3 regions of the Delftia sp. SD018 genome follow, and region 1 is predicted to be linked to each of the others. Evidence: predicted binding sites of a transcription regulator. Region 1 holds the regulator's gene; each other region holds the start of a gene.
The links. Region 1 encodes FNR, which switches genes on or off when oxygen is low (the NO sensors DNR and NnrR bind a similar motif). Its sites were predicted from a motif close to TTGATNNNNATCAA; they were not measured.
Positions count from the first base shown of each region.

Region 2: INR38_RS08855 (type IV pili methyl-accepting chemotaxis transducer N-terminal domain-containing protein) is a predicted target of FNR. The motif match lies at 4,735-4,748, and genes of this name have one in related genera.
Region 3: dsrO (sulfate reduction electron transfer complex DsrMKJOP subunit DsrO) is a predicted target of FNR. The motif match lies at 2,679-2,692, and genes of this name have one in related genera.

Region 1 covers NZ_JADDRN010000010.1:17,294-27,361, reverse strand. Annotated here, with positions in the region: gene ccoG (cytochrome c oxidase accessory protein CcoG) at 1-731, shown strand, start outside; gene INR38_RS11990 (FixH family protein) at 789-1,103, shown strand; gene INR38_RS11985 (hypothetical protein) at 1,283-1,570, shown strand; gene fnr (fumarate/nitrate reduction transcriptional regulator Fnr) at 1,652-2,371, opposite strand; gene hemN (oxygen-independent coproporphyrinogen III oxidase) at 2,534-3,916, shown strand; gene INR38_RS11970 (sulfite exporter TauE/SafE family protein) at 3,922-4,638, shown strand; gene INR38_RS11965 (HD-GYP domain-containing protein) at 4,708-6,054, shown strand; gene INR38_RS11960 (bifunctional diguanylate cyclase/phosphodiesterase) at 6,051-8,537, shown strand; gene INR38_RS11955 (sulfite exporter TauE/SafE family protein) at 8,501-9,319, opposite strand; gene INR38_RS11950 (cell division protein ZapA) at 9,710-10,068, opposite strand, start outside.
Region 2 covers NZ_JADDRN010000006.1:144,844-154,911, forward strand. Annotated here, with positions in the region: gene INR38_RS08830 (sigma 54-interacting transcriptional regulator) at 1-910, shown strand, start outside; gene INR38_RS08835 (arsenic resistance protein) at 1,038-2,009, shown strand; gene INR38_RS08840 (DUF445 domain-containing protein) at 2,010-3,314, opposite strand; gene INR38_RS08845 (DUF3297 family protein) at 3,436-3,693, shown strand; gene INR38_RS08850 (ChaN family lipoprotein) at 3,745-4,620, opposite strand; gene INR38_RS08855 (type IV pili methyl-accepting chemotaxis transducer N-terminal domain-containing protein) at 4,782-6,680, shown strand; gene INR38_RS08860 (response regulator) at 6,709-7,380, shown strand; gene INR38_RS08865 (MFS transporter) at 7,385-8,626, opposite strand; gene INR38_RS08870 (methyltransferase) at 8,623-9,690, opposite strand; gene INR38_RS08875 (TonB-dependent receptor) at 9,717-10,068, opposite strand, start outside.
Region 3 covers NZ_JADDRN010000007.1:107,387-117,454, forward strand. Annotated here, with positions in the region: gene INR38_RS09660 (TlpA disulfide reductase family protein) at 1-764, shown strand, start outside; gene dsbG (thiol:disulfide interchange protein DsbG) at 761-1,567, shown strand; gene INR38_RS09670 (hypothetical protein) at 1,579-1,980, shown strand; gene INR38_RS09675 (hypothetical protein) at 1,965-2,429, opposite strand; gene dsrO (sulfate reduction electron transfer complex DsrMKJOP subunit DsrO) at 2,807-3,655, shown strand; gene nrfD (NrfD/PsrC family molybdoenzyme membrane anchor subunit) at 3,672-4,715, shown strand; gene INR38_RS09690 (tetrathionate reductase subunit A) at 4,794-7,994, shown strand; gene INR38_RS09695 (efflux transporter outer membrane subunit) at 7,995-9,437, opposite strand; gene INR38_RS09700 (HlyD family secretion protein) at 9,434-10,068, opposite strand, start outside.

The DNA.
Region 1 (10,068 bases):
CCATGTTCGACCGGGACACCATGATCGTCAGCTACGACACGGGCCGGGGCGAGCCGCGTGCGCCGCGCACCAAGAAGGTGGACTACAAGGCCCAGGGCCTGGGCGACTGCATCGACTGCAAGATGTGCGTGCAGGTCTGCCCCGTGGGCATCGACATCCGCAACGGTCTGCAATACGAATGCATTGGCTGCGGCCTGTGCATAGACGCCTGCAATTCCATCATGGACAAGATGGAGTACCCGCGCGGCCTGATCCGCCTGACCACGCAGAACGCCATGGCCGGCCTGTGGCGGCGTGCCCAGGTGCTGCGCCGCATCTTCCGTCCGCGCGTGCTGATCTACTCGGCCGTGCTGATCGGCTTGAGCGTGGTCATGATCGTGAGCCTGGCGTTGCGCCAGTCGGTCAAGGTGGACGTGATCCGCGACCGCGCCTCGCTGTCGCGCATCGTGGCGGGCGGCAAGCTGGAGAATGTCTACCGCCTGCAGATCATGAATGCCACCGAGCAGGCCCAGCGCTACCGCATCAGCGCCCACGGCCTCGATGGGCTGGAGCTGGCGTCCGAGCAGGAAGTCGAGGTCGGCCCGGCCGAGACGCGCGGCATTGCGGCGCGCCTGCAGATTCCCTACGGTTCGGCCGAGCCGGGCTCGCACACCGTATTCTTCGATATCGATGCCGTGCATTCGGGCGCGGGACGCGCGTCCGAAAAGGCCGTCTTCCTGGTGCCCCGGTGATGTTCCTGGCAGGCGCGGCACGGTCCGCGCCTGCCGCCTGAAAGAAAGAGGTTTCCCATGTCTTCCAGTCCCGCAGTGTCCGCGCCCGCGCAGGCTCCCTCGCACCCCGACGCCGGCAAGCCCTGGTGGAGGTTCGGCCATGTCTGGCTGGTGGTGGCCGGCCCGGCGGCCGTGGTGGTCGCTGCCGTGATCACGGCCATCATCGCCATCAACGGCGCCGATCCCGTGATCGACCCCGACTACTACCGCAACGGCATCACGATCAACGAGCGTGCCGATGGCGTGCGCGAAGTGCCCAAGAGCATGGCGCCCGCCGTCACCGGCCGCAACCATGCGGCCACGCCCGCGCACGATCACCCCACCGACCGCTGATCGCCGTGCACCCCTGCAAGAGGCCGCAGTCGCGGCCTTTTTGCATGGCGGATCGCATCTCCGGCATGCGCGACGGGTGAGGGTTTCCTACAGGCGTGCAGGGCGCTGCGGGGCTTGGCGCCATGCGTTGGCGCGGCGCACAATGAAGGCGACCCCTCGACAGCACAAGGAGATCGCTGATGTTGGCCCAACGCTGGATGTGGATTGCCTGGCCTGCCTTTCTGGCAGCCGCCGTGATGGAGATGCTGGTTTTTGCCTTTGTGGACCCGCTGGAGCTGCATTGGCTCGGCGACCTGGGCTGGTCGCGCCAGGGCATCTACACGCTGGCCTTCTTCGCCTTCTGGGGCGTGACCATGCTCTCCAGCCTGATGACCACCATGCTGGGCCGCTCGGCCCGCGATCTCAATGACGGCGTGGTCTCCGAGCCCGACCCGGACCTGGCCATGCAGGGGCTGGGGCGGGACTGATCGAGAGCCCGCCGCAATGAACAAGGCCCGCTGTCGCGGGCCTTGTTCATTGGCGGACGAATGCTTGCCGCCCTTGCAGCCTCACTGGCACTGCTGGCTGTTGACGATGCGCTTGAGCGCCTCCGTGTCCAGGATGCGCAGATGGCGCTGGCGCACCTCGATGATGTTGTCGTCCGCGAACTTGGAGAAGGTGCGGCTCACCGTCTCCAGCTTCAGGCCCAGGTAGCTGCCGATTTCCTCGCGCGTCATGCGCAGCACCAGTTCGGACTTGGAAAAGCCCCGTGCATGCAGGCGCTGCACCAGGTTGAGCACGAAGGCGGCCAGGCGCTCCTCGGCGCGCATGCTGCCCAGCAGCAGCATCACGCCGTGCTCGCGCACGATCTCGCGGCTCATGACCTTGTGCACATGGTTTTGCAGGGCCGTGACCTCGCGCGACAGGTCTTCCAGCTTGTCGAAGGGCATGACGCAGACTTCGGCGTCTTCCAGCGCGACGGCATCGCAGGTGTGGTGGTCGTTGACGATGCCGTCCAGGCCGATGATCTCGCCGGCCATCTGAAAGCCTGTGACCTGGTCGCGTCCGTCCTCGGTGGCCACGCAGGTCTTGAAGAAGCCGGTGCGGATGGCGTACAGCGAGGTGAATGTCTCGCCGTTGCGAAACAGCAGGCCTCCGCGCTTGACCTTGCGGCGCGTGGCCACGATGTCGTCGATGCGCTGCATCTGCTCGGCATCCAGGCCCATGGGCATGCACAGTTCGCGCAGGTTGCAGTTGGAGCAGGAGGCTTTGATGGTCTGAAGGTTCATGGAGTGATAAACATCAGCGGCACACAGCGTGCCGGCGGTGACCTCGTGGATTGCGATGAGTTGGATCAAATTGTCGCAGCAGTCCCTCAAACAACTCTTGATATGAGTCAAGGACATGACCGATGTGCTGCGGCACAGTCGAGGTATTAGAGGAAAAAACCCATGACCGCTGTCACCCCAGAGCTGCTGCGTCGCTTTGACGTACCGGGGCCCCGATACACCTCGTTCCCTACCGCCGACCGCTTTGTCGAGGCCTTTGGTGCAGAGGACTATATCCTGGCGCTGCAACAACGCAAATCGAGTACCGCAGCGCGTGCCACGCCTTTGTCGCTGTATGTGCACGTGCCCTTTTGCGAGTCGCTTTGCTACTACTGCGCCTGCAACAAGATCGTGACGCGCCACCACGATCGCGCTGCCGTCTACCTGGACTACCTGGCGCGCGAGATGGCCTTGCATACGGCCCATTGCGGCAAGGGCCAGACCGTCAGCCAGCTGCACCTGGGCGGCGGCACGCCCACCTTCTTCTCCGACGACGAGCTGCGCACGCTGATGGGCCTGTTGCGCGAGCATTTCAAGCTGGAGCCGGGTGGCGAGTATTCCATCGAGGTCGATCCGCGCACCGTCAGCGTCGAGCGCCTGGCCGTGCTCAAGGAGCTGGGCTTCAACCGCCTGAGCTTCGGTGTGCAGGACTTCGACGAACAGGTGCAGATCGCCGTGCACCGCGTGCAGCCGGCAGAGCAGGTGTTCGAGCTGGTGGCGGCCGCGCGGCAGTTGGGCTTTGCCTCCATCAACGTGGACCTGATCTACGGCCTGCCCAAGCAGACGCCCGAATCCTTCGAGCGCACGCTGGCCCAGGTCAACGCGCTGCGGCCCGATCGCATCGCGCTCTATGCCTATGCCCACCTGCCCGAGCGCTTCAAGCCGCAGCGGCGCATTGCGGCCGAGGATCTGCCCCAGGGGGCCGACAAGCTGGCCATGCTGTCGCGTTCCATCGCCGCGTTCATGGACGGTGGCTATGTCTACGTGGGCATGGACCACTTCGCCCTGCCCGAGGACTCGCTGGCCGTGGCCAAGCGCCAGGGCCGGCTGCACCGCAACTTCCAGGGCTACAGCACCCAGCCCGACTGCGACCTGATTGCGCTGGGCGTGTCGGCCATCGGCAAGGTGGGCGCCAGCTACAGCCAGAACGCCAAGACGCTGGAGGAGTACTACGACGCCATCGACGCCAGCCACCTGCCCGTGGTGCGGGGCCTGGCGCTGTCGCGCGACGACCTGGTGCGCCGCGCCGTCATCATGGCCATCATGTGCCAGGGCGCCGTGCTGTTCGAGCCCATGGAGCAGGCATGGCTGCTGGGCTTTCGCGAGTACTTCGCGCCCGAGATGGCGGCCCTGGAGGACCTGCAGGCCAAGGGCCTGGTGCAGATCAGCGACGAGGGCTTCCAGGTCACGCCCATGGGCTGGTACTTCGTGCGCGGCGTGGCCATGCTGTTTGACCGATATCTGCAGGCGGACAAGAACCGGGCGCGGTTTTCGAGGATCATCTAGGCCCCATGCTCTTGTCGCTGCTCTGGACCACTTTGATCATGGGGCTCGTCGGCGGGCCCCATTGCCTGGCCATGTGCGCTGCGCCCTGCGGCGTGGTCACGGGCGGGGAGGGGCAGGGCGGTGGCTCGCAGGTGGTGGCCGTGCATGGATTGCAAAGCCGGCTGTGGCTGCGCACGGCGCTGTTCCACGGCGGCCGTCTGGCCGGCTATGCCAGCCTGGGCGCTGCCTCGGCCCTGGCCATGGAGAGCCTGTCCTGGCTCACCAGCCAGACCACGGCGCTGCAGCCGTTCTGGACGCTGACCCATGTCGCCGTGATGGCCTGGGGCCTGGCCATGATGGTGCAGGCCCGCCAGCCCGCCTGGCTGGAGTCTGCCGGCCGCGCTGCCTGGCGGCGCGTGCAGCCCTGGGTGTCGGCGCCGGGCGGCACGCTGGCGGCAGGCTATGCCTGGGCGCTCATGCCTTGCGGACTGCTGTATTCGGCCGTGCTGGTCGCCGCGCTCAGCGGCGGCCCGTTGCAGGGCGCGCTGGCCATGGCGGCCTTTGGCGTGGGCAGCGGCCTGTGGCTGGTGGCCGGCCCCTGGCTGTGGCGGCTGGGCCGGCAGCGCCTGAACGGCCTGCGCGCCGAATGGGGCACGCGCCTGGCCGGCCTGATGCTGGTGGGCGTGGCCGTCTGGGCGCTGTGGATGGACCTGATCTACAAGCCCAGCCTCTGGTGCCGTTGAGCAACAGCTGAGGCCAGACTTGGCACCTGGGGTCGCGGATTGGCTGCGAGGCCCTCAGAACTGGAGATAATGCCCGAATCATCGGCTTACATATTGCCGATTCCTTCAGCCTCGGGGCCGTTGCCGCGCGTGAACCATTCCGTCCTCATCGATATCCGAGACCTCCGTCCGGGCATGTTTGTCCAGCTCGATGTTGGGTGGCTGAACCATCCCTTTCCGGTCAGCAGCTTCAAGATCACCTCCAGCGCACAGATCCAGACCCTGAAATCCCTGGGCCTGGAGGTGGTGCGCTGTGTCCCGCACAAAAGCGACACCTGGCCCGCCGAGGTGCGCACCCCGCCGCCGCAGGAGCTGCCGCCCGTCGTGGTGGCCCCCGAGCCTGCACCCACCGAACCTGCGCCAGCACCGCTGCTGCTGTCCGTGCCCGACTGGCGCGGCCGGCTGGAGGACTGCAATGCGCGCTTTCAGAAGGTGGAGCGCGGCTATGTGGCCATAGAGACCACCATCGCCAGCGCGCCCGAGCAGGCGCGCATGCCCACCGAGGCCCTGGTCGATGGCTGCCTGGCCGAACTGGCGGGCCCGCAGGACGTGGCCATTCACCTGCTGTCCGATGGCGTGGGCAGCAGCCAGAGCGTGCATGCCGTCAACGTGACCGTGCTCAGCCTGCTGCTGGGCCGGGCCCTGGGCCTGCAGGAATCGCTGCTGCGCGACCTGGGCCTGGCGGCGCTGCTGCATGACGCGGGCAAGCCCGTGGCCGGTGTCGAAGGCATGCACGGCCTGGCCCTGGAGCCTTCCGTGCCCGACGCCCTGCGCGAGCGCTACGAGCGCCATGTGGGCGAATCCGTGGCCATTGCCATGCGAATGGGCCTGTCGGCCCAGGTCACCACGGCCATCGCCCAGCACCATGAATGGGCCGACGGCACGGGGTTCCCGCTGAGCCTGGTGGCCGAAGACATGGAACTCACGGGCCAGATCCTGGCCCTGGTCAACAGCTACGATCGCCTGTGCAATCCCGGCGATGCACAGACGCCGCATACGCCGCACGAGGCCCTGTCCATGCTGTTCAGTCGGCTGCGCGACAAGTTCGCCGCGCCCGTGCTCAATGGCTTCATCCGCATGATGGGTGTGTTCCCGCCGGGCTCGGTGGTGGAGCTGACCGACGGGCGCCATGCCATGGTCATGTCCGTGAATGCATCACGCCCGCTCAAGCCCTCGGTGATGGTGCACGATGCCGGCGTGCCGGCCGCGCAGGCGCCCGTGCTGGCGCTGGAGCTGTTTCCCGAGCTGGGCATACGCCGGGGAGTGGCGCCCGCGCAACTGCCGCGCGATGCGCTGGACTACCTGTCGCCGCGCCGGCGTGTCTGCTATTACTTTGAACGGGCGGTGGAGTTGGATCCACCGAAGGTGGCGTCTTGAACAAGCAAGCGCTCAACCGCGCCTGGCCCCGCCTGCTCGATGCACTGCAGGAGGCCCTGTGGCTGATCGATGCGCGCACCCTGAAGGTGCTGCGCGCCAACGCTGCCAGCGAATCCGTCACCGGCTATGAGGCCGATGCGGCCCCGGGGCTGCCCGTGCAGGTGCTGGCCGCCACGCCGCAGCAGCAGGCTTTCTGGAGCGATCCCTTCAACTGGCAGGCCGGAGCCCAGTTCATTGCCGAGGTGCGCCGCGCCGATGGCCAGCTGGCGCCCGTGGAGATGCGCGTGCGCGCGCTCGACGGCGAGGTGCTGCTGGTCAGCATGCTGGACCGGCGCGAGCAGGCCTTGCACGAGGCCGAGTTCGAGAGCCTGCTGGGCGAGCTGCGCGCCACGCTGGAGTCCGCGGCCGACGCCATCCTGGTCTGCGATCCCGATGGCCGCATCCGCGCCTTCAACCACCGCTTTGCCACGCTCTGGGGCATTCCCGAGGCGCTGCTGGTGCGCCGCAACGACGTGGCCATCCTCGACCACCTGGCCGGCCAGGTGCGCGATGCCGAATCCTATGCGCGCCAGTTGAAGCTGCTGTCGGCCCAGCCCCTGATGGAGGCGGCCGACGTGCTGGACCTGCGCGACGGCCGCATCCTGGAGCGCCGCGCCGTGCCTCAGCTGCGCCGGGGCCTGCCCATGGGGCGGATCTTTTCCTTTCGCGACATCACGGCCGAGGCCCAGACCCAGGCGGGCCTGGAGCTGGCCGCGCGCGTCTTCGAGTCCAGCCTGGACGGCATCTTCATTGCCGACGGCTACATGGATGTGGCCCGCACCAACCCGGCCTGCGAACGCCTGCTGGGCGGCATGCCCGTGCAGGGGCGCACGGTGGAGTCGCTGTTCGAGGCCTCCGAAGGCCAGGCCGACACCCTGGGCGACCTGGCCCGCATCCAGTGGCACCAGGGCGGCTTCTGGGAGGGCGACCTGTGGCTGCGCCAGGCCGGCGGCGCGCGCTGCGCCGTGCGCCTGTCCTGGGTGCCGCTGCGCAACGCGCAGGGCGACGTGGTGCAGAGCATCGGCTTCATGCGCGACCTCACGCAGCAGCGCGTGGCCCAGCAGCGCATTGAACAGCTGGCCTACAGCGACGCGCTCACCGGCCTGCCCAACCGCCTGAACCTCACGGAGCGCGTGGATGCAGCCATCGAGGCCGCGCGCGCAGGCGGCACGGTGTTCAGCATCCTGTTCATCGACCTGGACCGCTTCAAGATCATCAACGACTCGCTGGGCCACCAGTTCGGCGACCGCGTGCTCAAGCTGGTCGCGCAGCGCCTGAGCGACTGCATGCGGCCCGTGGACATCCTGTGCCGGCTGGGTGGCGACGAGTTCGTGCTCTATCTGCAGGGCTGCAACGCCGAGCTGGCCGCTTCGGTGGCCAAGCGCATCCTGCAGGAGATGGAGCGCCCCTTCCTGCTCGACGGCCTGGGTTTCTCCGTGCAGTGCAGCATCGGCGTGGCCCAGTACCCGGCCGATGGCCTCACGCTGGATGAACTGATCCGCCAGGCCGACACCGCCATGTACCGCGTCAAGGAACGGGGCCGGGGCCATTTCAGCTTCTACCAGCCGCAGATGAGCGCCGGCCTGCTGTCGCGCATGAAGCTGGAGCACGCCATGCGCCAGGCGCTGGAGCATGGCCGCATGGCGGTCTACTTCCAGCCGCAGGTGCACATAGACAGCGACCGCATCGTCGCAGCCGAGGCGCTGCTGCGCTGGACCGATCCCGAATTCGGCGTGGTCTCGCCGGGTGTCTTCATCCCGCTGGCCGAGGAGTCGGGCTACATCGTCACGCTGGGCGCCTGGGTCATGGAGCAGGCCGTGCAGGAGGCTGCACGCTGGCAGCAGCAGGGCATGCCCATCAAGGTCTCGGTCAACGTGTCGGCGCTGGAGTTCCGCCAGTCAGGTTTTGTCGAGCGGGTGACCGAGCTGCTGCGCAGCTACGGCCTCACACCCCAGCTGCTGGAGCTGGAGCTGACGGAAAGCATCTTGCTGCAGGACGCCCAGGACATGGCGCTGCGCGTATGCCAGATCGCCGATCTGGGCGTGGGCATGGTGATTGACGACTTCGGCACCGGCTACTCCAACCTGGCCTACCTGAAGAAGCTGCCCATCTCCAAGATCAAGATCGACCAGAGCTTCGTGCGCGGCCTGCCCAGCGACGAGGGCGACCAGGCCATCGTCGGCGCCATCATCAGCCTGGGGCTGGCGCTGGGCGTGGAGATCGTGGCCGAGGGCGTGGAAACGCACGAGCAGCTGACGGCCATCCACCGCATGCAGGGCCACTACTTCCAGGGCTTCCTGTGTGCACCGGGCCTGCCGCGCGAGCAGTTCGGCGAATGCCTGCAGGCCCAGCGCGCCGGCATTGGCGCCATCGCCTACCGGCAGAGAATGGCCCAGGCCGCGAGCGCTCAGCTGCCTGCGCTCAAGCCCTTCCAGAGCATGTAGGCCGCCAGGCCGAACAGCAGCGTGGCAAAGATGCGCTTGAGCTGGCCCACGGGCAGCCGGTGCGCGGCCCGTGCCCCCAGCGGTGCCGTCAGCACGCTGCAGCAGGCCAGGGCCAGCAGGGCCGGCAGCCACAGGTAGCCCAGCGAGTATTCGGGGCGCCCCGCGTCGCCCGCGCCGGTGAAGATCAGGCCCGCCGCATTCACCACGGCAATCGGAAACCCCAGCGCCGCGCTGGTGCCCACGGCCATGTGCATGGGCACCGAGCAGCGCATCATGAAGGGCACGCTGATGAAGGCCCCGCCCGCACCCACCAGCCCCGAGATGAAGCCCAGGCCCGTGCCCGCGCCGTACAGCCCCAGCGGCCCCGGCAGGGCGCGCGTGGCCGTGGGCTGGCTGTTGCTGCGTAGCATGCGCAGCGCCATGTAGCCGATGAACACGCCAAAGAACAGTGCCAGGTACTTGCCGCGCAGCAGCGCGAAAACGCCCAGGCTGGCGAGCAGGCCACCCGTGATGATGCCCGGCGCCAGGCTGCGCACGATGTCCCAGCGCACGGCGCCACGACCGTGGTGGGCGCGCAGGCTGGAGATCGAGGTGAACACAATGGTGGCCATGGCCGTGGCGATCGCCATCTTCACGGACAGATCCGGGCCGACCCCGCGCTTGTCGAGAAAGTAGGTCAGAAACGGCACGAGCACCATGCCGCCGCCCACTCCCAGCAGGCCGGCCAGGAAGCCGGAGCACAGGCCCAGCAGGGCCAGTTCGAGAAACAGCAGGTCAGGCATGCGGCAGAAGGTCGGTAGTGGATGGGCGGGGAAGGGAGGGCAACAAAAAACCCGGCGCACCGTGGAGGTGCGCCGGGTTGGAGTCAGGTGTCTGCAAAGACCACCGGGCCGTCATCCTGAACCGGGGTTCAGGGGGGCAAGGGCAGCCAGACGTTGGGTTCATCTAACGCGAGACGATCACGCTCGAATGGCAATGTACCAAGCCCGGGCTCATAGAGCATTGGTCCAAGGAACTATAAAGCCCGGCGGGTTTGCAGACGCCTCCATTCTACGGCGATTGGGCAGCCCCGCAATCAAGTTCTTTGAACGGCATGGGCTTTCCATTGACATGGCCGATGCCATGAAAAACGGCCTCCGAAGAGGCCGTTGCATGGGCGGGGTTGTGGCGGCTCAGAGCAGCCGAGCATCGCTTTCCAGGGCCTGGTCCAGGCGCAGCACCAGTTGCTCGGCAAGGGCCTGCTGGCGCTGGCGCTCGGCCAGTTCCTCGGGGCTGGGCTCGGGTGGCAGGGACTGGGCGGCATGCTGCGAAGTGACCTCGTCATGCAGGGACTGCATTTCGGCCTGGGCCGTGGCCATGGCGCTTTCCTGCGCTTCGCGGTCCAGCACGTCGAAGGCCATGTTCAGCGCGGACAGCACGGCCACGCGCTCGCGCGAGCGGACCTTGCCGCTGTCGCGGATCCGGGTCATGGCCGTGTCCACACGGCGCACGGCCTCGAGCAGACGCTCTTCCTGGCCATCGGGGCAGGTCA
Region 2 (10,068 bases), on a different contig from region 1:
CGAGATCGAGGCCGTGGCGCGGCTGGACGTGCCCGTGCTCATCCTGGGCGAGAGCGGCAGCGGCAAGGAGCTGGTGGCCCAGGCCCTGCATGCGCGCGGGCGCGATGCCGACGCGCCCCTGGTCAGCCTCAACCTCGCGGCCCTGCCGGCCACGCTGATCGAGTCCGAGCTGTTCGGCTACGAGGCCGGCGCCTTCACGGGCGGGCGCCGGCAGGGCCAGCCCGGCAAGCTGGAGCAGGCCGAGGGCGGCACGCTCTTCCTCGATGAGGTGGCCGACATTCCCATGGAAATCCAGGTCAAGCTGCTGCGCGTGCTGGAGGACCGCCAGGTGCAGCGCCTGGGCGCGCACAGCGGCCGGCAGGTGAACTTCCGCATCGTGGCCGCCACGCACCGCGACCTGCGCGGCCTCATCGACAGCGGGCGCTTCCGGCTGGACCTGTTCTACCGCCTCAGCGGCGTGGTGCTGCATGTGCCGGCCCTGCGCCAGCGCCTGGAGGACATCCCGGCCCTGGTGCAGCGCTTTGCCCAGTCGTTCTGCGAGCGCAACGGCATTGCTCTGCCCCGCATCGCGCCTGGTGTCATGCCCTACCTGGCCCGCCAGGCCTGGCCCGGCAATGTGCGCCAGCTGCGCCAGCGCGTGGAAGAGGCCCTGGTGTTCTGCGACGGCCACCTGCTGGGCGTGGACAACTTCGCGCGCCACGAGGACCCGCTGGCCGGTGCACGGCCTTTGCCCGTTGCAGAGGCAGACATGCCCTCCACCGGCGCCGTGGCCCCGCTCAAGGACCAGGAGCGCAATGCCATCCTCGACGCCATCGCACGCTGCGGCGGCAACAAGAAGCTGGCCGCGCAGGAGCTGGGCATCTCGCGCTCCTATCTGTACAAGGTGCTGGGCGCGGCAAGCCAGGGCTGATCCCTGCGGGCCCAGGGCATGCAGGGGAATGAAGCAGCGGGCCGGCTGTGCCGTTGCCATACTAGGCGCCCCACATCCGCCCCACATCCGCGTACCCGCCCCGTACCCGCCGCCACCGGCCTCCTGAATGCAAGACACCCGAGACGCGCTCGAACAGCGCCAGATCCCCATCTACTTCGCCGCCGTGGCCCTGGCCGCAGTTGCCGCCTGGGCGCTGCCCGGCACGGGCGTGCTGGAGCGTGCCATCAACCCCGCGCTGGCGCTGATGCTCTATGTGACCTTCTTGCAGGTGCCCGTGGCCGAGCTGCGGCGCGCCTTTGGCCAGGTGCGCTTCCTGACCGCGCTGATGGTGGCCAACTTCATCATGGTGCCGCTGCTGGTCTGGGCCCTGCTGCAGTTCCTGCCCGCCGACCCCCTGCTGCGCCTGGGCGCGCTGCTGGTGCTGCTGGCGCCCTGCATCGACTACGTGGTCACCTTCTCCCTCCTGGGACGTGCCGACGCGCGCCTGCTGCTGGCGGCCACGCCGGCCCTGCTGATCGCGCAGATGCTGGCCCTGCCCGGCTACCTGGGCCTGTTCCTGGGCGACGATGCGGCGCGGCTGGTGCAGGCGGGGCCTTTCCTGCATGCGTTCGTGTGGCTGATCGCCGTGCCGCTGGCCCTGGCCGCTGCCACGCAGCTGTGGGCGGCCCGCAGCCGGCGCGGCGCCAGCGCCTCGGCATGGCTGGGCCTGCTGCCCGTGCCGGCCACTGCGCTGGTGCTGTTCGTGGTGATCGCCTCCGTGCTGCCCCAACTGGGCCCGGCAACGCAGGCCGCCTGGAGCATGGTGCCCGTCTATGCGGCCTTTGCGGTGGCAGCGCCCGCACTGGGCTGGCTGGTGGCGCGCGCCTTCCGGCTCCCGGCAGCCTCGGGCCGCGCCGTCGCGTTCAGCGCGGGCACGCGCAATTCGCTGGTCGTGCTGCCGCTGGCCCTGGCCGTGCCCGGCGCCATTCCCGTGCTGCCGGCCGTCATCGTCACGCAGACGCTGGTGGAGCTGCTGGCCGAGCTGGCCTATGTGCGCGTGATTGCGCTGTGGGGCCGGGGCCAGCCGGCCGGCCAGTGATCAGGCCCACAGCCGCCCCGCATTGGAGACCAGGAACAGCACCAGCCCCACGGCACCGCCGACCACGGTGCCGTTGATGCGGATGTACTGCAGGTCCTTGCCGATGTGCAGCTCGATCAGTTCGGACAGCTCGCGCGCATCCCAGCGCCGCACGGTATCGGCGATGTGCTGGGCCAGGAACTGCGAGACATCGGGCGCCAGCGCCTGGGCCCAGCGCTTGAGGCGCTCGTTCATGGAGCTGCGCAGCGCCTCGTCGTGCGCCAGCGACTGGCCCAGCCAGCGGCCCATGGCGGCGGTCTTGCGCGCCACCTGCGAATGCTCGTTGGCCAGGTCCGCCTGCAGCTTGGCGCGCAAGCCCAGCCACAGCGCCCGCAGGTAGCCGGCCAGCTTTTCGTCGTGCAGCAGGTAGTGGCGCAGCCGCTCGGCGCGCTCGGACATGGCGGGGTCGGACTGCAGCCGCGTGACCAGCCGGTCCACGGAGGCGTCGAAGGCCTTGCGCATGTGGTGCTCGGGATTGCTGGCAATGTCCTGCAGCAGGCTGTCGAGCGCGCCCGCAATGGCGCTGGCGCCCTTGTCGCTGAGCCAGTCCGTGGGCAGCATCTTTTCCTTGAGCGGATGCTCGCGCTTGAGCCACAGCACGATGGTCTGGGCGATCAGCACATGGGTCTCGGCCTCGCGCAGCACGCCGCTGACGCGGGCCAACACGTCGTCCAGCACGGCCTGGTGGCGGCCGTCCTTGGTCAGGCCCGACAACAGATCCGCAGCCGCGCGGGGCAGGTCCACCTGGGCCAGCAAGGCCTTGAATGCCTGTGTCAGAAAGCGCTCCACCTGACGGTCCTGCACCATCTCCAGCGCCGCCAGCGCCAGCCGCGCCACCTGCCGCCCCAGCAGGGTGCTGTTGGCCGGCGTGGTCAGCCAGCCGGCCAGCACGCGCGCGGGATCATGGCGCTCGATCAGCGCCACCAGCGAAGGGCCGTCCAGGAACTTGTCGCGCACGAAATTCGCCAGGTTCTCGCCGATGCGGTCCTTGTTGCGCGGGATGATGGCCGTATGGCGCCCGACCAGGGGCAGCGGAATGCGCCGGAACAGCGCCGACACCGCAAACCAGTCGGCCAGCGCGCCGACCAGCGAGGCCTCGGTCACGGCCTTGATGCAGGCCAGCCACAGCGGCACCTGCTGCCAGTGCCCCGCCGCCACGGAGGAGGCCACGAAGCCCAGCGCCACGAACAGCAGCAGCGCCAGCGGCAGGCGCTTGGCCGACTTCAGTGTTTGACGTTGCTCTGGCGACAGCATGGAGCGCAGCATACGACGCCCGCCCGCCATCCGCATGGCGATGCCTGCCGCCAAAGCCTGTCAGCCAGCGCCTGCCTGCGAATTGCGCGGACAATACCGGCTTTCTTCAGAACCCTCTTGCGAGAACAAGACCATGACCGACGCCAACGCACCCGCCGATCGCCCCGCACTGCCCGACCACCTGTCCATCGACCCGCGCAGCCCGCACCATGTGGCCGCCGTGTTCGAGCACGACATCGGCATCCGCTTCAACGGCAACGAGCGCTTCGACGTGGAGGAATACTGCGTGAGCGAGGGATGGATCAAGGTGCCGGCCGGCAAGACGGTGGACCGCAAGGGAAAGCCCCTGCTGATCAAGCTCAAGGGCGCCGTGGAAGCTTTCTACCGCTGATTTCCGGCCGGTCGCAAGGCCGGCCGCAACCTCTTCAGGAATCAGCGGGCTTCAGCCCGCATCGGCCCGCGGCGCCGGCGGATTCTTGAACTTCTCCCGCAGCTCGGCGCAGTGGTCCTTGGCCGGCAGGGCATCCGTCTTCTGCAGCCAATCCACATCCGAGGCCTGCGCCACCGATGTCTCCCCCGCCTGCGCCACGGCCACCTTGGCGCCTGCGGCCTCGGGCAGCCAGGTGGGAATGCCCACGCCGCGCAGCACGTGGCCGCGCCCGGCCACCAGCAGCACGGTCTTGCCGGGCTTGACTGCGGCCCTGGCCACCTCGGCCATGCTGGCGTCGCGGGCCAGCTGGATGCGGGCCATGGGCGCCAGCTGGGTGTCGGGCAGCAGGCCGCAGTGGCCTTCGCGGATGGCGTCGAGCTGGCGCTGCCAGCCCTCGGGCGGCAGGTGGGTGTCCAGGTTCTCGTTGCGCATGGCCTGCTTCATGTCGGCGCGCGGCAGGTTGCCCCCCAGCACGGGCACGCCCGCGCGCACGGCGGCCATGACCACGCCGCGGTAGCGCGGCCAGGGCCAGGCCGCGTCCTGCCATTGCAGGGCCTGCTGCACCGCGTCCTCGGAGGCATCGCGTGCCAGGCTGGCCGTGGAGCCCGTGCGCGGCGCCATCTCGATCACCAGCGCGGCCAGGCGCTCCTGTTTTGCCAACTGCTCCACCGTGGCCTGCTGCCAGGCCTGGTGGGCGACCGCATCGTGCTGCTCGCCCAGCAGCACGATGGGCGCGTCGGACCAGCGCTGCAACTGCTGCGTCCAGTCCCGCGCCGGGGCGGAGGAGCTGGCGCAGCCGGCAAGGGCTGCCGCCAGCAATGCGGCCGCAGCCAGGCCGGCAAGGCGCGGGGTGCGGATGAAGGGGCGGAGGTGGGAGCGGACTTGCATGGCCCCATGCTAAACACTGGCCTCGCCCGGGGGCCCCATAGGCCCTGTGGGCATTGGGGGCAGTTGAAAGGATCCTGGGAATCGGGGCGGGGGCACGGCGCAAACGGGCGGCGCTTGATTCAGGTCAAGACGCGCAAATGTGCCGTGGCTACAGTGCAACCATGCATGGCAAGCCCTCGCTTTCGACCAAGCTGCTGCTCATGGGCGCAGCCTGCCTGCTCGCGGCCGTGGCCTCCATTGGTTTCACGCTGTGGGTGGCCTGGCAGCTGGAAGGCGGTGCGGCGGCGGTGAACGAGGCCGGGCGGCTGCGCATGAGCATGGTGCGCATGGCCATGGCGCGCCAGAACGAGGCGCCGGCGCAGTGGCAGGAGCGCGCACGGCAGTTCGACGCCAGCCTGGACCTGCTGCGCAGCGGCGACATGTCGCGCCCGCTGTTCGTGCCCTGGAGCGATGCGGTCAGCGCGCGCTACGAGCGCATACGCGGCGACTGGAGTGCGCTGCGCACGCAGTGGCAGGCCGAGGACCATGTCGATGCGCAGGCCATCATGGGCAGCGCCGATGCCTTCGTGCGCGAGGTGGACGGCTTTGTCGAGGCCATCGAGGACCGGCTCTCGCGCTGGACGGCCATCCTGCACCTGTTTCAGATGTGTCTGATGGCGCTGGCCATCATCGCTGCCGTGAGTTTCATGGCCACCAGCTACTGGCTGGTGCTGCATCCCGTGGGCCAGCTGCGCTCGGCGCTGGAGCGCATGCGCCGCGGACACCTGGACACGCGCATGAGCGTGGAGGTGGATGACGAGTTCGGCCAGCTGGCGGCCGGCTTCAACCTGATGGCCCAGTCGCTGCAAAGCTCTCACGCCGAGCTGGAGGACAAGGTGCGCGAGAAGACAGCCAGCCTCAACGTGCAGCACCAGCAGCTGCAGGCGCTGTACGCGGTCAGCGTGCAGGCGTCGGAGGCCGCCAGCCTGCAGTCCCTGGCCGAAGGCTTTGTGCGCCAGGTCCGCCTGGCGGCCCAGGCCGATGCGGCCACGGTGCGCTGGTCCGACGAGGCCAACGAGCGCTACGTGCTGCTGGCCGGCGACGGCCTGCCCCAGTCCATGTCGGTGCAGGAGCACTGCCTGCACACGGGCGCCTGCCTGTGCGGCCAGCCGCGCGAGCAGGCGCGGCTGCGCGTGATCCCCATCACGCCGGCCAGCGACCTGCAGCTGCCCCACTGCCGCGAGGCCGGCTTCCAGACGGTGGTCAGCATCCCCGTGCAACTGCAGCAGCGCCTGCTGGGCGAGGTCAACCTGTTCTTTCGCTCCACCGTGGTGCTCACGGACGACATGCGCGACCTGCTGTCCGCCATGGCGCGCCACCTGGCCAGCGCCATGGAAAGCCTGCGCGCCACGGCGCTGGAGCGCGAAGCCGCCGTGGCCGAGGAGCGCGGCCTGATCGCGCGCGAGCTGCATGACTCCATTGCCCAGTCGCTGGCCTTTCTCAAGATACAGACCCAGCTGCTGCGCGACGCCGTGGCCAAGGGCCGCGACGAGGCGCGCGACCGCAGCCTGGGCGAGCTGGAAGTGGGCGTGCGCGAATGCTATGCCGACGTGCGCGAGCTGCTGGTGCATTTCCGCACGCGCACCAGCGCCGAGGACATCGAGGCCGCGCTGCGCGCCACGCTGTCCAAGTTCGAGCACCAGACGGGCATTGCCACCTCGCTGAGCATGTCGGGCCAGGGCCTGCCGCTGGCGCCCGATGTGCAGATCCAGGTGCTGCACATGGTGCAGGAGGCGCTGTCCAACGTGCGCAAGCACGCGGGTGCCAGGCATGTGGAGCTGCGCGTGGGGCGCCACCCCTGGCGCTTCGAAGTCTGCGACGACGGCTGCGGCTTCGTCCCCGCCGACGTTGCGCCGGACTCGCTGCATGTGGGCCTGGGCATCATGCGCGAGCGCGCCCTGCTGGCGCAGGCGCTGGTCCATGTCCACTCCCGCCCCGGCGAGGGCACGCGCGTGCTGATCGAGCTGCCGCCGTCGGCCTCGGCCGGCGCGCCAGCGCAGGCCCTCCCCTCGAACGCGTGACACGCTCCCGCAAGAAAAAGACCGCCCCATGTCCTTCTCCAGCCCCATCTCCGTCTTCGTCATCGACGACCACACGCTGTTCCGGCGCGGCCTGATCGCCCTCATCGCCCAGGACGCAGGCCTGCGCGTGGTCGGCGAGGCCGGCGACGCGGGCGAGGCCCTGCGCCTGGTGCCCGCGCTGGCGCCCCAGGTCATCCTGCTGGACAACCACCTGCCCGGCGTGCTGGGCGTCGATGCCATCGCGGGCCTGCGGGCCGCATCGCCCGGCAGCCGCGTCGTCATGCTCACCGTGAGCGAGGACGGCCAGGACCTGGCGGCCGCGCTGCGCAACGGCGCCCAGGGCTATCTGCTCAAGACCATCGACGGCGACCTGCTGTCCGAGGCCCTGCGCCGCGCCGCGCGCGGCGAACCCGTGGTCAGCCCCGAGATGATGGGCAAGCTCGTGGCCGCCTTCCAGTCCCAGGGCGCGCCTGAGCCCCAGGCGCCCGAGCCGGACGAGGCCCCGGCCTCGCCGCTGTCCCCGCGCGAGGAAGAGGTGCTGGTCCAGATCTCCCGGGGCGCCAGCAACAAGGAAATCGCCCGCACGCTGGACATTGCCGAGACCACGGTCAAGATCCATGTGCAACACATCCTGCGCAAGCTGGGCCTGAGCTCGCGCGTGCAGGCGGCGGTGTATGCGTCGGAGCGGCAGCGGGATTAGCGGCCTACGCTGTGGCCGAAGCCCAACCATCCCCCGCACACCGCAGCGCCCAGACCCAGGCCAGCGCGGCCGCCACGGTCAGCCCGGTGAGCATGGCCGCTGCGCCCATGGTGTCCAGCGCCACGCCGGCGGCCAGCGGCACCAGCATGCGGCTGGCGGCGAACAGGCTGGCCTGCAGGCCGTAGTCGAAGGCCTGCCAGCGCGGGCGGGCGAATTGCATCATCAGTCCGAAGACGCAGGCCGAGGAGGCGCCCATGGCCGCTGCCACGCAGGCCACGGCCGCGACCAGGCCCGGGGGCGGAGCGCCGGCTGCGATGACGGCGGCCAGCAGCGCCAGCGCCGCCACGTTGCAGCCTGCATACAGGGGCAGGGCGCGCCGGGTGCCCAGGCGGCGCGTGAGCAGGGGCGAGGCTGCGCCCGCCAGCGCAGCCACCACGCCGCCGCCCATGCCGGCCAGCAGGGCGGCCTGGGCGGGCGCGAAGCCATGGTCCAGCATCAGCGGCTTCAGGTAGAACCAGGCCGCGCCGATGAAGGGAAAGTAGCTGACCAGCACCAGGGTCCAGCGCCAGGCGCCGGGCTGGGCGCCATAGCCGCGGACCATGGCGGCCAGTCCAGCTTTGGGCGCAGGCAGCAGCAGGGGCGAGGGCGCATCCCCGGGCTCATGGCGCACCACCCAGGCCAGCAGCAGGGCTCCCAGGGCCAGCGCGCCGGCCAGGCACAGGAAGGGCACGCGCCAGCCCCATTTCGCCTGCATGAGCAGCATCATCCCGCCGCCCACGATGGCGCCCAGCGACAGCGCCGCTGCGCGCACGCCCCCGGCGCGCATGCGCTCGGACGCGGGCAGCAGGCGGATGGCCAGGGCGCTGACGGGAATGTCGGCCCAGGTGGCGGCCAGCGCGGCCGCGAAGGCCAGGCCGAACAGCCACAGGCGCTCGGCCAGCAACTGCTGCCAGCCCAGGGCCAGCAGCACGGCCGCATAAGCCAGGCACAGGGCCAGCGCCCAGGCGCGGTAGCGCGGCTGGCCGTTCGCGCTGCGCGCTTCCACGGGCGCGGCCAGCGCGAACTTGATCAGCGCGGGCAGGCCCGCCAGCTGGAACAGGCCGATGGCCGTGCCCGACCAGCCATGCTGGCGCATGACCAGGGGCAGGCCCAGCCAGAGGTAGACGCTGGGGGCGGTGAGCGCCAGGTGCAGCCAGCCGAACAGGGCCTGGAGCAGCCAGACCGGGCGGGGAGCTGCGGCCTTCATGGCGCGGCCTTGCGGGCAATGAGCACGGCCAGCGGCGCCATCGGAAACTCGCGCGACTCGATGCGTTCGATGCGCTCGAAACCCGCCTGCGCCAGCAGCGCCTGCAGCTCGCCGCGCCGGGTCACGCTGCGGCCCAGCAGGCGCATGGGCAGGTAGTAGGGCAGGGTGCGCAGGGCGGCTTCGGGCGTCTCATCCACCTCGGCATGGGCGCAGACGAAGACGCCGCCGGGCGCCAGCGCGTCGAACACCTTGGTGACCACGGCTGCCGCATCGGGCACGAAGTGCAGCACGGACGAGCACCAGACCAGATCGTAGCCGCTGCCTATGCCGTCCGTGGCCAGGTTGCCGCCCAGGGCGGTGAAGCGGTCGGACAGGCGGGCCTGGCGGGCGTTGTCCGCCGCCACGGCCACGGCCTCGGGCCAGTCGAAAACGCTGGCCTGCAGCGCGGGCTGCTGGTGCAGCAGGGCCAGCGCGATCCAGCCGGGGCCGCCGCCCAGGTCCAGCATGCGGCGCATGGCGCCGGCCTCGGGAACCTGCTGCAGCAGGTTCAGCGCGGCAGGCACGCTGACGGCACGCTGCTCCTGGCCGATCTGGGCGCGCGCGGCGGCGGCCCAGCCTTCGGCATTGCCCGTGGCCAAGGGGGCGCTGCAGGCCGAGCCGTCCCCGGCAGGGCCGTGCTCGACCAGGCCGCGCAGCAGCGTGGCGGAGTGGCGCAGCGAGCGCAGGCGGAACAGCCAGGCCGCGCCGCAGGACTCGGGCGATGCGCTGTGCAGGTAGCGCAGCGCATCGGTGGCCAACAGGTAGCTCACGGGCTCGTGCTGGCCGCGCCGCAAGAGGCCCATGCTCCACAGCAATTCCATCCAGTGGGAGGTATTGGCCTCGTTCCAGCCCTGGGCCTGGGCCAGCTCGGCCGGCGTCTGGGGCGTGGCCAGCCGGTCCAGAGCGCCCGATTCGAGCGCCAGCACCAGGGCCTCGGCCTGGACCTGGGCGGCGGCCAGATCCCACAGCGGTTGCAGGGCGTGGGAGGGGGCGTGGGTAGGGGATTCACGGCGGGGTGTATTCATCGGAAGGTCCTTTTCACGAAAGGGAGTCACATGCGCCAGGTCAGCCGCACGCCGAACTCGCGCGGCGGGCTGTAGACCACGACCTGACCATTCAGGTAGCCCACGGCGTCGTAGCGGCGGTTGGCGGCATTGCGCAGGTAGGCGGCGATTTCCCAGGACCCCTGGGCATAGCCGGCCGACAGGTTGAGCAGCCCGTAGCCGGGGCGGCGGTAGGCGTTGGCGGCGTCCAGGTAGACCTTGCCCGTGCCCTGCACGGCGGCCTGCGCCCACCAGCGGCCGGGCGCGTCGTAGCGCAGGGCCACATGGGCCGTCATGTCGGGCGCAAACGGGTTGCGGTGGCCGTCGTAGACGGCGGCGCCGTCGCGGAACGTGCCGAAG
Region 3 (10,068 bases), on a different contig from region 1:
GGAACGAAAGGCGCACAGGCCAGGCCGTGGATGCGCTGCTGTGGCAAAGCACCCTGGCCGGCCTGCTGGCGGCGCGCCTGGCTTATGTCGCGCAGTGGTGGACCGAGGTCGCGCCTGCCCCCTGGGATTGGAGCGGGATGCCGGCCTTCGCAGGCCGTGTCGTCGATATCCGCGACGGGGGATGGAACCTGTGGGCCGGCCTGCTGGCCGCGCTGCTGTACATGCTGTGGCGCAGCCGCCGCTCCCCGGTGCTGCGCCGCGCCACAGGGCTGGCGCTGGGCGCGGGGGCGGCCCTGCTGGTGCTGGGCAGCCTGCTTCAGGCGCTGCCCTCCGCAGATGCACCGGCCCTGCCGGCCTTCACCCTGGTCAACGGGCAGGCGCAGCCGGTCTCGCTGCAGCAGTTGCAGCAGGCCGATGGCAAGCCCATGGTGATCAACCTCTGGGCCACCTGGTGCCCGCCCTGCCGGCGCGAGATGCCGGTGCTGGCCCAGGCCCAGCAGCAGCGGCCCGATGTGCGCTTCATCTGGATCAATCAGGGCGAGTCTGCCGAGGCCGTGATGGGCTACCTGCAGCGCGAGCAGGCAGCAGCCCCGCTGCCGCTGGCCCAGGTGCTGTTCGACCCGCAGCAGCAGGCCGGCCGGCACTGGCGCCAGCGGGGCCTGCCTTCCACCTATTTCTATGGCGCCGACGGCCGGCTGTGCGGCATGCGCATGGGCGAGCTGTCGCGCGCCAGCCTGGCCCAGCATCTGAAGGAATGTTCATGAGCGCTTCCCCCCTGTTCCCCCTGCCTGCACTGGCAGGAGCCCTGGCCCTGTCGGCAGCCTTGGCCCTGCCGGCTGCGGCGTCCGAGCTGCCATCGGAGGAGTTTCTGGCCCAGCAGGGACTGACCCTGGTGGGACCGCTGCCGGCCGTGGGCGGACTCAAGGCCTGGGCCGCCTACCGCGACCGCCAGCCCGTGCCCATCTACCGCATGCCCGACGGCAAGCACTGGGTGCTGGGCACGGTGATCGACGCCCAGGGCCGCGACGTGAACGCCCAGGCCCTGCAGGCCGCCGTGCAAAAGCCCATGGGCGAGCAGCTGTGGGGCGATGTGCAGCGCGCCCAGTCCATACCGGATGGCCGCGCCGACGCGCCGCGCACGGTCTATGTGTTCACCGACCCCAACTGCCCCTATTGCAACCAGCTGTGGAACGATGCCCGGCCCTGGGTGGAGAGCGGCCAGGTGCAGTTGCGCCACATTCTGGTGGGCATCCTCAAGCCCAGCAGCGAGGGCAAGGCCGCCGCCTTGCTGACCGCGCGCCAGCCCGAGCAGGCCCTGGCCGAGCACGCACGCGCCTATGCCAAGGCCGGCCGCGCCAGCGCAGAGGGCGCGGGCGCCACGCCGCTGGCCCCGGTGCCGCAGGCCACGCGGCAGGTGCTGGCCAGCCATGCCTCGCTGATGTCCACCTGGGGGCTGCGTGCCACGCCGGCCCTGGTCTGGAAGGATGACAAGGGGCTGGTGCAGGTGCGCACCGGCCTGCCGCCGGGCCTGCTGGAAGAGGTCATGGGGCCGCGTGGCAGGAAATGACGAGGACGACCATGAGCACAAGCCGTTGTCCCGCCGCTTCCACATCCTCCAGCGACTGGAGCGACCTGTTCCCCGCCCGGCCGGATGCGCCGCCGCTGCGCATCGTGCTGCATGCGCCCACGCCCGGCGCCCTGGCCCGTGCACGCAGCAATCTGGCCAACCTGCGCCAGGACCGGCCCGGTGCCGAGGTCCGCATCGTCATCAACGGCCCGGCCGTCGAGGCGCTGCTGGACGCCGCGCCGGGCACGCCGCAGCATCTGGATGCGGCCGCCCTGGCCCATGCGCTGGTCTGCCCGAACACGCTCAGGAAGCTGGGCCGCGAGGCGCCTGCCGGCATGCGCGTGCTGCCGCAGGGCGGCATCGAGTCGCTGGCCCTGCTGCAGCAGTCGGCCTGGTGCTACGTGCGCTGCTGAGCGGCCTGCGCCAGCGAGGCCAGGCAGCGCGCCTGCCATTGGTATTCAGGCTCGAACGATTCACGGTCCGTGACGGCGCCGTGGCCGCCCTCGCCATAGACCATGGCGTAGGCCGCATAGTCGGCCGCCTGCAGCGCCCGGCCCGCCAGCCCATGGGCCGTGGCATAGGTGGCGGACACGGCGGCATGGCCGCAGCCGTCGAGGGAGCGTGATCCCTGGTGGTGGTTGGCCAGGCTGGCAGCCTCGCGGGCCAGGCGGTCCAGTTCCTGCCTGTCGATCTGGCCGTCCAGGTAGCGGCGAAGGCCTTGTGCGCAGCGGATGACGTCCGGGTCTTCCAGCAGGTGCGCGATGCGGTCCACGCAGGCCTGTGTGAATTGCAGCCTAAGGTGCTCGCCGGCTTCGGCGGCAAGGTCCAGTTCCGAAGCAAGGCTGTTCAGGGCATGGTTCATGGAGAACTCCTTGGCAGTGGCGACACAAGCAGCGTAGACCGGGGCCGCGCGCGGAAACAAGAGGGTGATTTCCGATATGCGCCCCGCATTCCCGAGGAATGCAGTCACCCTGTTAACCCCGTCTTAATCCCTGCGCCACACGCTATGGACTGCCTTGGGCGCCTGTCCATGGCAGGCAGTCGGTGGCGCTTTGCAAGCACTCGGCAGGCACTCGGCAGGCACTCGGCAGGCACTTGGAAAGCCCATTGCTTGACTCACATCAAGCCACCAAGGCCCTGAATTTTATATATTAAATTCAATATAAAAAGCATATTTTTAATGCTTTATTGAGTTTGAGCGACCACCCTCCGTGGCCGCAGGACGATGAAAGACAGGCCATGCCAAAAACATCCCGCGCCGGCAGCGGCTGCAACGACTGCAGCTGCCAGCCCTCCTCCCAGGACATCCCCGCCCGCACCGTCCCCCATGCGCAGCAGCCCGCCGCCGGCAAGCGCGGCTTCCTGCAGGACCTGCTGGCCGCCGCCATGGCGGCCGTGGCCCTGCCCGTGGCGGCGGCCGCGCCCGGCACCCCGGGTTTCCAGCCGCCGCGCCGTCCCGGCGAGGCCGGCAGGCGCTACGGCATGCTGGTGGACCTGCGCCGCTGCATAGGCTGCCAGGCCTGCACGGTGAGCTGCTCCATGGAGAACCTGCCGCCGCTGGGCCAGTTCCGCACCACGGTGCTGCAGTACGAGGTGCAGCACGCGGGCAACGAGGACCTGCCGCCGGCCATGCTCAACCTGCCGCGCCTGTGCAACCACTGCGACAACCCGCCCTGCGTGCCGGTCTGCCCGGTGCAGGCCACCTTCCAGCGCAGCGACGGCATCGTGCTGGTGGACAACGAGCGCTGCGTGGGCTGCGGCTACTGCGTGCAGGCCTGCCCCTATGACGCACGCTTCATCAACCACGAGACGCAGACCGCCGACAAGTGCACCTTCTGCGAGCACCGCCTGGAAGCCGGCCTGCTGCCGGCCTGCGTGGAAAGCTGCGTGGGCGGCGCCCGCGTGATCGGCGATCTCAACGACGAGGGCAGCGAGATCCGCCAGCGCATGCGCGAGCACGCCAAGGACCTCAAGGTGCTCAAGCCCGCCATGGGCACGGACCCGCATGTGTACTACCTGGGATTGCCCGACGCCTTCGTCGACGGCGTGGACGGGCAGGCCAGCGTGCGGCTGGTCACTTCCCACTGAACGCAAGGAGCACCCCATGCACATCGTCGAACTCCTGACCCCCGCCTACGAATCGGCCTGGCTGCCCTGGGCCGTGCAGTACTTCTTCCTGGCCGGCATTGCCACGGGCGCCGCCCTGCTGGCCGCCGCCTGCGCCTGGGCGCCGCGCGGCAGCGCCATGTCGCGCCTGCTGCCGGCCGCCGTGCTGGTGCTGGCCGTGAGCGCCATCGCCGCACCCGTGTCGCTGCTGGCCGACCTGCACCAGCCTGCGCGCTTCTGGCATTTCTATGCGCACTTCACGCCGTGGTCGTGGATGTCGGTGGGCGCCCTGCTGCTGCCCGTCTTCGTGGGGCTGGCGCTGGCCTTCGTGCTGGCCTGGTGGCTGGGCCGGCCGCAGTGGCTGCGCTGGCTGGCGCCGCTGCTGGCCGTGTCGGCGCTGACCATCACCGCCTATACCGGCGCCGAGCTGATGGCCGTGCGCTCGCGCCCGCTGTGGAACACGCTGTGGGTGCCGCTGAACCTGGCGCTCACGGGCTGGCTGGCCACGGTGGGCTGCATGCTGGTGACGGCGCGCTTTCTGCCCGCCCGCCACCGCCCCGATGCCGGAGCCCTGCAGGCCCTGCGCATGCTGGGCCTGGCGCTGGCGCTGTGCCTGCTGGCCATGGTGGCGGTCTGGGCCGTTGCCGGCTGGCTGGGCCAGGGCCGCTCCTTCCAGGCGGCGCTGCAGCTGTGGCAGCAGTTTCCGGTCTGGCGCCTGAGCATGCTGGGCTCGGCCGTGGCCGGTGCCGCCCTGCTGTGGGCCCTGGTGCGGGGTGGTCAGCGCATGGCCTGCCCGCGCTATACGCTGGCCCTGGGGCTGGGCCTGGCCGCCGCGGCCTGGGCCTTCCGCTGGGCGCTGTTCATGGGCGTGCAAGGCGTGCCCAAGTACGGCGCGGGCCTGTACATCTACCACATGTCGCTGGGCGGCGACGGCCTGCTGGGCATGCTGGGCGTGGCCGGCCTGTGTATCGCGCTGGTGACGCTGGCCACCTGGGCGCTGGAGCTGTTTCCCGCGCGTTCGGCCACGGCCCGCGCCCTCTGACACCGCCGCCCTGACGACCCCTCACCCATTCACGGAGCGCGGCCCGCCACCGGCCGGCCGCGCCACAGAAAGCCTTTCATGACCGACAAGAAGAAACTCCCCCAAGCTCCCGAAGATTCCCTGGATGCCGAGGCCACACGCCGCCGCCTGCTGCTGCGCGGCGGACTCACCGCCGGCGGGCTGGCCGCCTTTGCGGCCGGCTACGGTGAAACACTGGCGCGCGGTGCCAAGGGCCTGGTCACAGGCACCTCGGGCACGCCCACGGCCAGCGCCACGCGCGGCAATTCGCTGACGCCGGAGTTCCGCATCGACCCGGCCACGGGCGCGCTCGCCACCCAGCCCGGCCAGGTGGTCAGCCCCTCCAGCTGCTTGGGCTGCTGGACGCAGTGCGGCGTGCGCGTGCGTGTCGATACCGCCAGCAACCGCATCCTGCGCGTGGCAGGCAACCCCTACCACCCGCTGGCCACCACGCGGCCAGCCGCCATGGAAGAACCCGTGCGCGAGGTCTACGCCAAACTGGGCAAGGAGCTGGGCCTGGAGGGCCGGGCCACGGCCTGCGCGCGCGGCTCGTCCATGCTGGAGCACCAGAACGCACCGCACCGCGTGCTCACCCCGCTCAAGCGCGTGGGCCCGCGCGGCAGCGGCCGCTGGCAGAGCATTTCCTTCGAGCAGCTGGTGCAGGAAGTCTGCGAGGGCGGCGACCTGTTCGGTGAAGGCCAGGTCGAGGGCCTGCGCGCCATCTGGGACACCAAGACGCCGCTGGACGCCGACAACCCCGAGTTCGGCCCGCGCTCCAACCAGTTGCTGGTGACCGACGCCTCCAACGAAGGCCGCGCCCAGCTGCTGCGCCGCTTTGCGGGGCCGTCCTTCGGCACCGTGAACGTCAGCAACCACGGCGCCTACTGCGGCCAGAGTTTTCGCGTGGGTGCGGCAGCGGCCCTGGGCGACCTGCCCGGCATGCCGCACGGCAAGCCGGACTGGAGCCATGCCAGCTTCGGCCTGTTCATCGGCGCGGCGCCCGCGCAGTCCGGCAACCCCTTCCAGCGCCAGGGCCGCGAGCTGGCCGAGGCCCGCTCGCGCGAGGACAACCGTTTCCGCTACGTGGTGGTCTCGCCCGTGCTGCCCACCTCGTCCAGCCTGGCTGCGGGCAGCGGCAACCGCTGGCTGGCCGTCAAGCCGGCCAGCGACCTGGCCCTGGCCATGGCGCTGATCCGCGTCATCCTGGACGAGGCGCGCCATGACACGGGCTTTCTCGCCCAGCCCGGCCCGGCCGCCATGCAGGCGGCGGGCGAGGCGTCCTGGAGCAATGCCACGCACCTGCTGGTCAACGAGCCCGGCCACCCGCGCCATGGCAGCTTTCTGCGCGGCGCCGACGTGGGCTGGGCCCTGCCCGCGCCGGCCGAAGACGGCAAGCCGGCCCAGGATGTGTTCGTGGTGCAGCGTGCCGATGGCAGCTTGGCGCCGCACACCCAGGCCGAGCCTGCACAGCTGATGGTGCGCACCCGCGTGGCCGTGCCCGGCCTGAAGGCCGAAGGCGCGGACCAGGCCCCCGAGCTGTCGGTCTGCTCCTCGCTGGCCAAGCTGCATGAGCAGGCCAGCCTCAAGACACTGGACGAGTACGCGGCGCTGTGCGGCGTGGCACGCGGCGAGATCGAGGCGCTGGCGCGCGAGTTCACCAGCCATGGCAAGCGCGCCGTGGCCGATGCGCATGGCGGCACCATGAGCGGCGCGGGTTTCTACACCGCCTACGCCATCAGCATGCTCAACACCCTGGTGGGCAACCTCAACGTGCAGGGCGGCCTGGTGCTGGATGCCGGCCCGTTCGGCCCCTTCGGCCCGGGCCCGCGCTACGACTTCGCCAACTTCGACGGCAAGGTCAAGCCGCGCGGCCTGGCGCTGTCACGCCACCGCCAGCCCTACGAGAAAAGCGCGGAATTCCAGCGCAAGCGCGAGGGCCAGCCCGAGGGCGCGAAGGACTACCCCGCCGCCCAGGCCCCGTGGTACCCGGCCGTGGGCGGCCTGTCCAGCGAGATGCTGGCCAGCGCGCTGGCCGGCTACCCCTACCGCGCCAAGGCCTGGATCAACCACATGAGCAACCCCGTCTACGGCATTGCGGGCTTTCGCAATGCGCTGGTGGACGATCTCAAGGACCCGAAGAAGCTGCCGCTGATCGTCTCCATCGACCCCTTCATCAACGAGACCAGCGCGCTGGCCGATTTCATCGTGCCCGATACCGTGACCTACGAGAGCTGGGGCATCTCGGCGCCCTGGGCCGACGTGGTGGCCAAAAGCTCCACCGTGCGCTGGCCCGTGGTGCAGCCCGCCGTGGCGCGCACGGCCGGCGGCCAGCCCGTGAACGTGGAGAGCTTCCTCTTTGCCGTGGCAGAACGGCTGGGCCTGCCGGGCTTTGGCGAGGCCGCCATCAAGGACGCCCAGGGCCAGCCCCATGCGCTGCGCTCGGCCGAGGACTTCTTCATCCATGCCCTGGCCAACGTGGCCTGGGCAGGCGGCAAGCCCGTGCCGGCGGCCAGCGATGACGACATCGCCATCACCGGCGTGGACAGGCTGGTGCCCGCGCTGCGCCAGCGCCTGAAGGATGATGAATGGCGCCAGGTGGCCATGCTGCTGACGCGCGGCGGGCGCTTCGACCGCATCGAGGACGCCTGGAAGGACGGCCACACCCGCAAGGCCCACGCGCCTGCCCTGCAAGTGTGGAGCGAGGAGCTGGCCCGCATGCGCCACGCCATGACGGGCGAGCGCTACAGCGGCTGCCCCACCTGGTATCCGGCGCGGCTGGCCGACGGCAGCGCCATGCGCACGCATTTCGGCGAGCAGCAATGGCCGCTGCTGCTGACCTCGTACAAGTCCAACCTGATGAGTTCCATGTCGATTGCCGTCTCGCGGCTACGCCAGGTGCATCCGCACAACCCGGTGTCCCTGCACCGCGATGACGCCGAGCGGCTGGGCATCGCCAACGGCGACACGGTGCGCATCCGCACGCCGGGCGGCGCGGTGACGGCCGTGGCCATGGTGCGCGACGGCGTGATGCCGGGCACCGTGGCCATCGAGCACGGCTACGGCCACCGCGAACTGGGCGCGGGCCGCCACAGCATCGACGGCCAGCCCATGCCGGTGAACGCCGAGCATGCCAATGGCGTGAACCTCAATGACCTGGGCTTTGCCGATCCCACGCGGCCCGGCTGCAAAAACGTGTGGGTGGACTGGGTGTCCGGCGCCACGGTGCGCCAGGGCCTGCCTGCGCGCATCGAGAAGGTCTGATCAGCGGGTGGGGCTGGCGACAGGTGCAGCGACGGGTGTGGTGGCGGCCTGCCAGCCGCCGCCCAGCGCCTGGTACAGCGCAATGGCGTTTTCCAGCTGGCTCTGGCGCAGGCGTATCACCTCCTGCTGCGCCTGGTAGAGATTGCGCTGTGCGTCCAGCTCTTCCAGGTAGCTGGCGTAGCCGGCCTCGTAGCGGTCCCTGGCAAAGCCCAGGGAGCGCTGCAGCACCGCCTCGCGCTCGCTGGCGTGCTGCCACTGCGACTGCAGGCGCTGGGTGCCGACCAGGGCGTTTTCCACATCGGCCAGGGCCTTGATCACCGCGCCCCGATAGGCATAGGCGGCCTGGTCACGCTGGGCGGCGGCGGCGTCGAACTGCCCTTGCAGCCGGCCGCCCGTGAAAAGCGGCGCCAGCACGCTGCCGCCCAGGGCCCAGACCGTGGCCGGGTGGTATTGCAGGGCATTGACCAGCAGGCTGCCGGCGCTGGCCGTCAGCGAGACCTGGGGCAGGAAGGCGGTGCGCTGCACGGCCAGGCTTTCGTCGGCGGCCGCCAGCTGCAGTTGGGCCCGTGCAATGTCGGGGCGGCGCTGCAGCAAGGCAGAAGGCAGGCCGGCGGCCGGTGCAGGCGGCGGTGCGCCCAGCGCAGCGGACTGGCCGTCGGTTGTTGCCATGAGCGCGGCTGCCTGCTCGTCACCCTCGCCGCCGGCCAGCAGCAGGAGCGCCGTGCGCTGGCGCGCCAGCGACAGCTCCAGCTGCTCCACGGCCTGCTGCACGGATTGCAGCTCGGCCTGGGCCTGGGTGAGCTGCAGCTGCGAGGTGTAGCCCACGCGTGCCTGATCGTCAGCCAGGCGCAGGGCCTGTTCGCGCGAGCGGGCCGTGGCCTGGGCCACTTGCAGCTGCGATTGCAGCGAGCGCAGGCCCACATAGGCCTGGGCCGTGGTGGCGGCCACGGCCAGGGCCACGGCGTCGCGGTCGGCCTCGCTGGCCTGCAGGCGCAGGGCGGCGGCCTTTTCCAGGTGGGCGATGCGGCCCCACAGATCAGGCTCCCAGCTGGCCTGCAGGCCGGGCTGAACCGAGCGCGTGTGCGCCAGGCCCCGCGCGCCCAGGCTGCGGCCCGTGGAGGCGCCGGCCGTGGCCGAGAGCTGGGGCAGGCCCGCAGCGCCTGCCACATCCAGGTTGGCCCGCGCCTCATCCACGCGCGACAGGGCCAGCAGCACATCGTTGTTGCGGGACTGGGCCAGTTCCACCCAGCGCGTGAGCAGCGGATCGCCAAAGGCCTGCCACCACGATGCCTGGACGGCGGCGGCCGGCTCCTGCCCTGCCACGCTCCACTGGGCGGGCATGGCGGGCCGGGCCGCTTCAGGCGCGGTGCTCAGCGGCGGCACGCTGCAGCCGGCCAGCGCGGTGGCGCAGGCGATGGCCATGGCCAGTGCGCGGGCGGTCATGGGCGGGCCTCCGGTTGGGGTGCGGGCTGCTGTGCGGGCTGCTGTGCGGGTTGGGGCTCAGGCTGCGCCGTATCCAGCCGCACCACCACCGACATGCCCGCGCGCAGCCTGGCGGCCAGCTCCTGGTCGGGATCGATTGCAATCTTGACCGGCAGGCGCTGCACGACCTTGGTGAAGTTGCCCGTGGCGTTGTCGGCCTTGAGCACGCTGAATTCCGAGCCCGTGGCCGGCGCGATCTCCAGCACGCGGCCCGTGAGGTGGGCGCCGCCCAGCGCATCGACGCTGAAGCGCACTGCCTGGCCTATGCGCACCTGGGCGGTCTGGGTCTCCTTGAAGTTGGCCACCACCCACAGCGTGTGCGGCACCACGTACATGAGCTGGGAGCCGGCCGTGACGTACTGGCCCCGGCGCACGCCGACTTCGCTGACCTGGCCATCGCCTGGCGCGTGCACCACGGTGTTGTCCAGGTTGATCTGGGCCTGGCGCAGCTGGGCCTCGGCCATCTGGACCTGGGCTTCGAGCGAGGCGCGGTTCACCGTCGTGGCCTTGATCTTCTGGGCGTTGATCTCGATGTCGGCCTGGGCCTTGGCCACGTTGGTGGCCGCCAGGCGCGCGGTGGCACGCACCTTGT